2 linked regions of the Haloferula helveola genome follow. The protein of the gene in region 1 interacts with the protein of each later gene in a pairwise test. Links are inferred from orthologs where the notes say so. Each region holds a gene or a part of one and is shown in the gene's direction. Other genes may lie near its edges.

Region 1 (4,118 bases):
CCGAGGATCATCACGACCTCCAGCCACACCGACACCAGATCGACAACGGTGATCACGTGATCGAATCCGGTCGGCGCGTTGGAATAGGTGTCCCAGTCCTCCATCGGCGCGTTGAACGCCCAAAAGATATACGCGACGGCCAGCACGATGATTCCCATCGCCACCAGCCACCACGCCAGCACCAGACCGACGCTGGTCCCCGACACCCGGCTCGCCTGCATCAGTGCCTTCGCCGGAATCCACAAGTTCACGATCGGCACGAAGTACGAACCCACGCCCCAGCCCGGCGACACCGTCTGGGTTCCGGGATCCACGCTCTGGGCGTTCTTCAGCACCCGGTAGCTCCAGCAGAGGAAAACGATCACGTTCGCCAGATAAACGAACCCCGAGATCTGCGCTTCGACCCCATCGAGAATTCCGACCGACAGCGAGTCCCGCCCGACCGTCGTCAGCCAGATGTGGTCGACCAGATCGATCAGAGTCGCCACCACCAGCAGCCCGATCGACCAGCGGGAGAGCGACGTCGGATCACTCACCTGCACGCCCTCCGGCACCTTCCGCTCCTCCACCACCACGGCCACCTCCGGCGGCGAATACGGGTCCAGCTCACTCACCCCGCCACCCCACCGAAGTCCTCCACCCCTGTCCAGCTCCGGATCGTTCCCGAAATCTCCCCACTTCGACGTTCGATGTTGGACGTTCGATGTTCGATGTTCCCAAGATAGCCCCGATGCCCGCCGCCCGCGTCCTCATCGACGGCCCTTCCGAGCTCGTCTTCGACTACGCCATCCCCGACGGCCTCCCTGTCCAGCCCGGCTGCCGGGTCCGCGTCCCGCTGCGCAACAAGAACGCCACCGGCACCGTGCTCGCGGTCGCCTCCGACGACGCCACCGCCGACCTCGGCTTCGCCCTGCGGCCGCTGCATTCCCTCACCGACCCCGAGCCGCTCATCACGCCCAAGCTGCTCGAGCTCGCCCACTGGATCGCCAACTACTACGGAGCCAGTATCGAAAGCGTGATCCGCGTCCTCGTCCCCGAGGCCGTCCGCACCGAGGACAACTCCGCCAAGACCCGCAAGGCCGTCGTCCTCGAATCGCCGCCCGACGAGGAAACCCTCGCCCAGCTCGCCAAGCGCGCTCCGAAGCAGCACACCATCATCACCCTTCTCACCCACGCCCCGGAACACAAACTGCCTCTCACCGATCTCGGCACTGCCGCCGGCACCAGCGTCAAGTCGCTCGAGAAGAAGGGTCTCGTCAAACTCATCGACCAGGAAGTCCGCCGCGACCCCGAAGCCGACGGCACCGACGAGATCCTCCCCACCACCGACCTCAAACTCTCCGACGAACAACAAGCCGCCCTCACCGCCATCCTCGCCAGCTCAGAGGTAGGGACGACCGCCCCCGGTCGTCCGCCCGCGGAACCCGAGAATGGACCGCGGATCTCCGAATCCGCATCCCCCACCCCGGCCAAAGGCCGCACTCCCCCACTTCCTACAAGTCATGCCGCAGGCACCCCGATAAAGTCGGGGCTAGCCACTGCCGCGCAGCGGCCGATCTTGCTCCACGGCGTCACCGGCTCCGGCAAAACCGAAGTCTACCTCCAGGCCGCGCGCAAGGTCCTCGAATCCGGCCGCACCGTCCTCGTCCTCGTCCCGGAAATCTCCCTCACCCCCCAAACCGTCCGACGTTTCCGCGCGCGCTTCGCCGACATCCAGGACCAGGTCGCCGTCCTCCATTCCAACCTCAGCCAGGGCGAGCGCTTCGACGAGTGGCACCGCATCCGCAAGGGCAAGGCGCGCATCGTCATCGGCGCCCGCTCCGCCGTCTTCGCCCCGCTGCCCGACCTCGGACTGATCCTCGTCGATGAGGAACACGAGAACTCCTACAAACAGGACCAGATCCCCCGCTACCACGGCCGCGACGTCGCCGTGCTCCGCGGCCACCTCGAGGGCGCCACCGTCGTCCTCGGCACCGCCACGCCGTCGCTCGAGTCGTGGCAGAACACCATCGACGGCAAGTACCAGCTCCTCCGCCTCACCCAGCGCGCCGACGGCCAGAGCCTGCCGCTCATCCGGGTCATCGACATGCGCCTCGAGTCGAAGAAGCAGAAGTCCAAGGACACCTTCCTCTCCGAGCGCCTCCGCTCCGCCATCACCGACCGGCTGGAAAAGAACGAGCAGACCATCCTCTTCCTCAACCGCCGCGGCTTCGCCCGCTCGCTCCAGTGCCCGGCCTGCGGCCATGTCTGCCAGTGCCCGCACTGCGCGCTCGCTCTCACCTACCATCGCACCGACGACCGACTCATCTGCCACATCTGCGGCCACCAGGCCGTCGTCCCGCGGAAATGCCCCGAGTGCCGCGATCCCGCCATCGTCCTCCAGGGCTTCGGCACCCAGAAAGTGGAAGACGTCTTCCGCAAGGTCTTCCCCGCCGCCCGCATCGCCCGCATCGATGCCGACGCCCTGCGGAAAAAGAACGCCCTGCGCGACCTCCTCAACGCCTTCCGCGCGCGCAAGATCGACGTCCTCATCGGCACCCAGATGATCGCCAAGGGCCTGCATTTCCCCAACGTCACCCTGGTCGGCATCCTCAATGCCGACATCGGCCTGCACGTCCCCGACTTCCGCGCTGGCGAGCGCGTCTTCCAGCTCCTCACCCAGGTCGCCGGCCGCGCCGGCCGCGGGTCATTGGAGGGCGAGGTCATCGTCCAGACCTTCACCCCGCACAGCCCGAGCATCCAGTTCGCGCGCCACCACGACTTCGACGGCTTCGCCGAGCAGGAGCTCGAAATGCGCCGCCAGTTCTACTTTCCTCCCTTCACCCGCTGCGCCGTCCTCACCAGCCGCTCCACCCACGAACGCCGCGCCGAGTTCACCCTCGAAACGCTGCATCGCCGGCTCAAGGAAGACCTCCCCCCCGGCATCGAACTCGGCGAACCCTTACCGAGCCCCTTAGTCAAAGCCCACGGCCAATTCCGCTTCCAGCTCATGCTCCGCGGCCCGAAAGCACGGACGCTCACGAAGCACGTTCAGCAGGTTCTGGCAAAGACCAGCCTCCCCGAGGACGTGACGGTCGTCTTTGACATGGACGCCCTAAGCTTCACCTGATTCTCCCCTTCGGCTTTCGATGTTGGGCGTTCGATGTTCAATGTTTCCTTCCGTCGTCTTCGACATGGACGCGCTGAGCTTCACCTGAATTCAAGCGTGCCCCCGAAGGTTCGTTCTCAATAACCGACCCCTTTCGGCCGCTTTTCACTCCCTAACCATCAGTTCGTCCGGTCCGCGAAGCGTGATATCCCTTTGTCAGATTGTATTGGATACTGTTGTAGTTGTTCCCCAACCCATCCCAGTCCCGGTTCTCCAATGGACCGACGTAGTTCGGCGCGTTGCCTGTGTCGCCCGCGTTCTTCAGGAATTCGGTGCGACGGTTGATGAAGGTCTTGTCGGAGAACTTGCCTGCCTTCCCCTCAAAGGAAACGATGCAGTCGTTGAGGATTGCCGTGTTCCCATCGTGATTGATGCGAACTCCGGTCTGCTCCTCGGTGACTGAATGAAAGGTGCAGAAATTGAACGTGAAGGCCGCTTGCCCTGACTTGGCCGGGATCATCACCTGCCCGCTTCGATTGTTGACGGCAATGCAGTTGTTGACGGTCGCCCCGTCGAACCAGATCTTATACCCGAGCCGACTGTTTTTCACGAAGCAGTGCTCCAACAGAAGCTCGGAAGCCTTGAGATCCATTGCGGCATCCTGATTGCCATATGCGATGCAGCGCCTGAGCACGACGCCTACATTGCTCTTCTCGAATTTGAAGCCGTCACCCTGCTCGTAACTCTCACGTCCATCCTCGTCATTGTAGTAAGTAACGCAGTCTTCCATCAGGATATCCGTGTTGGGTGGCGTCTCGCTGCCCTTCACGTGGAAATCAAAGCCCACCGGATCCGAACACTTCTCCTTCCAACTTGCCGGGGGTGGCTCCTCGCCTCCCGTTCCCGGGCAGTCGGCAACCGAGCCGCGCACGACCACGCCATCACAAGCACCCACCCAGTGGAAACCGCGGCGATTGTACTTCGCTACACTGCACCGTTCTACCAGCAGGTCGTCACAATCCACGAATGA
Region 2 (4,048 bases), 1.2 Mb from region 1 along the record:
CGCCTTCCTGCAGGCCATCCAGCACGACCCGCTTACCGGCGAGGCGCTGCACGCCGATTTCCTGGCGGTCAATGAGAAGACCGAACTCCAGGCTTCGGTGCCGGTCCACCTTCTGGGCACGGCCGCAGGCGTCAAGTCAGGTGGTGTCCTCGAGCAGGGCCTCCACACCCTCGACGTCACCTGCTCGGCGACGAATCTCCCGGAAATTCTCGAGTTCGATGTTTCCGAACTGGCCTTGGGTGACTCGCTGCACATCGGCGACGTGACTTTCCCGAAGGGTGTGACCCCGCGTTACGATGCCGAGGTGGTGATCGCCCACATCGGTGCGCCGCGCGTCGAGGAAACGGCTGACGAAGCTGCCGCAGAGGCCGCTCCGGCTGCCGCTGCAGAAGCTGCCGAAGAGGCTCCGGCCGAAGAGGAAGCTCCCGCCGAAGCCTGATCGCTTCCGATCTTTCCCAACCCCGGCCCGCTTCGCGCGGGCCGGGGTTTTTTGTTTCCGCGTTTCGTCATTGTGACCGCGCGGGGGGCTCCCGCATGCTCCGGCCGTGCCCGAATTTCCACTGGTCGTCGGCCTCGGCAATCCCGGCCGGCAGTATGAAGGAACCCGTCACAATGTCGGGTTCATGGTGCTCGACCGGCTGGCGCTGGCGGCGGGCGTCGCTTTCGAGTCGCGTCCGCGATGGCAGGGCCATGTCGCCAAGCTCCCCGATGGCACCCTGCTGCTCAAGCCGCAGACCTTCATGAACCTCAGCGGACGTTGTGTCCGGCAGGTCGCCGCATTCCACAAGTGGGAGCCGGCATCGGTGCTGGTGGTCTACGACGATGTCGCGCTGCCGCTCGGCCGTCTCCGTTTCCGGGAGAAGGGAAGTGCCGGCGGGCACAACGGGATCAAGTCGCTGATCGAGCATCTCCACACCGATGCCTTTCCGCGACTCAAGTTCGGGATCGGGAATTCGGCGCCGGGGAACATGACCGGACACGTGCTCGGCGGGTTCCGTGAGGACGAGCGCGAGGCGCTGGAAAACGCGCTTGCCACTGCGGTGGCAGCGGTTCAGCTTGCGCTCTTTGACGGATTCGGCGCCGCTGCCAACCGCTACAATTCACTTACTCCAGCCACTCAGAATACCGACCATGAGCAGGAATTACGAAGGCCTGATCGTCCTCAACACGAAGGGAGCTGAAGGCTCCGTCGACGATCTGATCTCCTCGATCGGCAAGGAAATCGAAGCCGAGGGCGGAAAGCTCGAAGAGGTTCGCCAACTCGGTCGCCGCCAGTTCGCCTACCCCGCGAAGGACATCGAGAGCGGCAACTATGTGAATTTCCTCTTCTCCGCGGATCCGGCGTCGCTGGCCAAGGTGCAGACCCGCCTCAAGATGAATGATGCGGTGCACCTTCAGCACTACCAGACCCGATGATCCGAAGCTGTTCTCGCGAACAGCTTTTCTCTTGACCTCCCCTGCGCGCAGTCGCGAGACTGACCTTTGCCATGGCCAACCTGAACAAAGTCCTCCTGATCGGGAACCTGACCCGGGATCCCGAGTTGCGCTACACTCCCAAAGGGACCGCGGTCGCTGACCTCGGCCTCGCCGTCAATCGCCGGGTTTCCGACGGTAATGGCAACTGGAGTGACGAGACGACTTTCGTCGATGTCACCGTCTGGGGCAGCACGGCCGAGAACTCACAGAAGTTCCTCACCAAGGGACGCGGCGTGTTCATCGAAGGACGGCTGCAACTCGACACGTGGGAGGACAAGCAGAGCGGCCAGAAGCGCAGCAAGCTCAAGGTCGTCGGAGAGAACGTCCAGTTCCTTCCCGACGGCAAGGGCGGAGGCAGTGGCGGATCCGGTGGCGGCAGTCGCTCATCCGCGCCGGCTTCGTCCAGTCCGCCCCAAGGTGGCTCGGCCGCCGATGAGGGGGACTACGACGACGAGGGTGACGATATCCCGTTTTGAGCGAGCAAACGGAATGGCTCCTTGCAGGTGCCATTGGATGGGAAGGCGGCCTACGGGCCGCCTTTTTTATGGTAGGGACGACCGCCTCGGTCGTCCGCGAGTGAAAAGAGATGCCCGCCATCCCGACGGTCAACCGAGGGCGTCGGACCCTACCTTTCGAGCCAAGCCGCCTTGAGCTTCTCGGCGCGCAGCAGGCAGTCCTCGAGATCGTCGCCCAAAAGGTTCGCGTGGCCCATCTTGCGGCGCCCGACCGCCCGCTTCTTGCCATACAGATGCAAGGTGGTCGCTCCATCCTCGAACAAAGGCGTCCAGTCGGGCTGCTTCTCCTCCTCAGGCCACATGTCGCCGAGGAGGTTCAGCATCACGACCGGTGAGAGCAGTTTGGCGGAGCCGAGGGGCAATCCGCAGACGGCCCGGAGCTGCTGCTCGAACTGCGACGTCGCACAGGCATCCAGAGTGTGGTGCCCGCTGTTGTGAGGGCGCGGGGCCATCTCGTTGACCAGCAACTCGCCATCGGGGAGCACGAAAAACTCAACGCCCATGATGCCGCGGTAGCCGAGGGCTTCGGCTACGCGACGCGCGACCTGCACCGCTTCGTTCGCGGTGTCCTCGCTGATCCTCGCGGGCACAATCGAGACATCGAGGATGTGATGCCGATGCCGGTTCTCGGCCGGGTCGTAGACACTGTATCCTTCCTCACCATTGCTGGCGATCATCACAGAAATCTCGCGCTCGAAGGGCACGAACGCCTCCAGCACCGCGCGAGCTCCGTCGAACTCCTCCCACACCTCGGCCGGATCCTCGCCGCCCTCCAGCTTGCGCTGACCTTTGCCGTCGTAACCGAAAGCCGCCGTTTTGAGGACCGATGGCGTGCCGATCCTGGAGATCGCACTCTTGAGCTCGTCGGCCGAAGCGACGACTTCGAAGTCGGCGCAGGGGATGCCGTTGTTGCGCAGGAAAGTCTTCTCCCGCTCGCGGTTCTGGCAGATGGCGAGGGCCTCGGGCGACGGGTGAAGCGGACGCTCGGAGGCCACCGCTTCAAGGGTTTCGCGGGGGATGTTCTCGAACTCGACCGTGGCCACATCGATTCGACCGGCGAAGTCCGCGAGTGCGTCGCGGGAGTCGAAGGGCAAGTCGATCGACTCGTCGGCGACGACCGCGGCGGGGGCCTCCAGTCCGCCGGTCCAGACCACGGTCCGGTATCCCATGCGGCGGGCGGCCATGCAGAACATTCGGCCGAGCTGGCCACCGCCGATGATGCCGATCGTGCTTCCGGGGAGGATCATGAAAGCGGCGGAAGTTCGGCGGCCTTGACCGTGTCGGTCTGGTTCTTGCGGAATGCCTGAAGCCGCTCCAGCAGGGCTGGATCCTCACCCCCAAGCATCGCGGCGGCGAACAGGGCGGCATTGATCGCGCCGGCTTTGCCGATGGCGAAGGTGGCGGTCGGGATGCCTCCGGGCATCTGGACGATCGACAGCAGGGAATCCATACCCTTGAGAGCCTTCGACTCGACCGGCACGCCAAGCACCGGCAGGTCGGTGATTGCGGCGGTCATGCCGGGGAGGTGGGCCGCCCCACCGGCTCCGGCGATCACGCATTTCAGGCCGCGCCCGCGGGCGGACTCCGCGTAGGAGTAAAGCTTGTCGGGCGTGCGGTGCGCGCTGACCACCTCGGCTTCCCACGGCACCTCCAGGCTCTCCAAGGTTTTCGCCGCATGCTCCATGGTGGGCCAATCCGAGGTGCTGCCCATGATGATCCCGACCAGTGGCTGTGCCATGCCGGAGGGTGGCGGCGTGAGCTTGGCGGATTCAAGTTTCAAAAGTCGCGGTGCTATCGTCTTGTCACCCCGCCGTCTTTCGGGGTGGTTAGGAGCAATGGGTTCAATCTGGTCGCGTCGTCGCTTTCTCGCCTCGTCCCTCGCGCTGACCGGCATGGCGCGGGCGGCGGGGGGAGCCGGTGCGTTTCTCACCCCTGGAGCGCCGGGATACGACGAGGCACGCCAGCCTTTCAACTCGGTCATCCAACTCCGGCCGGGACTGATCGCTCCCTGCCGGACTGAGGCCGATGTGGTCGCGGCGGTCCGGCACGCGGTGTCG

What was found. The genes of interacting proteins can lie anywhere in the genome.
Region 2: the proteins of priA (region 1) and HAHE_RS11230 interact in binary tests that used the Escherichia coli proteins (3 or more experiments, as listed by UniProt). The link is inferred for Haloferula helveola from one-to-one orthologs.

Annotation. Positions count from the first base shown.
Region 1 is NZ_AP024702.1:1,853,553-1,857,670, forward strand. Bases 400-3,419 are described here. They hold priA (replication restart helicase PriA), read left to right. Parts: upstream 400-730; coding sequence 731-3,109; downstream 3,110-3,419. Other genes in these bases: HAHE_RS06755 (DUF4328 domain-containing protein), read right to left, coding at 400-614; HAHE_RS06765 (right-handed parallel beta-helix repeat-containing protein), read right to left, coding at 3,261-3,419. Outside these bases: more of HAHE_RS06755, read right to left, coding at 1-399; more of HAHE_RS06765, read right to left, coding at 3,420-4,118.
Region 2 is NZ_AP024702.1:3,031,636-3,035,683, forward strand. What follows is about bases 270-3,219. They hold HAHE_RS11230 (single-stranded DNA-binding protein), read left to right. Parts: upstream 270-1,487; coding sequence 1,488-1,952; downstream 1,953-3,219. Other genes in these bases: HAHE_RS11215 (50S ribosomal protein L25), read left to right, coding at 270-439; pth (aminoacyl-tRNA hydrolase), read left to right, coding at 546-1,181; rpsF (30S ribosomal protein S6), read left to right, coding at 1,132-1,416; HAHE_RS11235 (5-(carboxyamino)imidazole ribonucleotide synthase), read right to left, coding at 2,102-3,219. In the rest of the region: more of HAHE_RS11215, read left to right, coding at 1-269; more of HAHE_RS11235, read right to left, coding at 3,220-3,238; purE (5-(carboxyamino)imidazole ribonucleotide mutase), read right to left, coding at 3,235-3,729; HAHE_RS11245 (FAD-binding oxidoreductase), read left to right, coding at 3,827-4,048. UniProt on the Escherichia coli protein: Plays an important role in DNA replication, recombination and repair. Binds to ssDNA and to an array of partner proteins to recruit them to their sites of action during DNA metabolism. Acts as a sliding platform that migrates on DNA via reptation.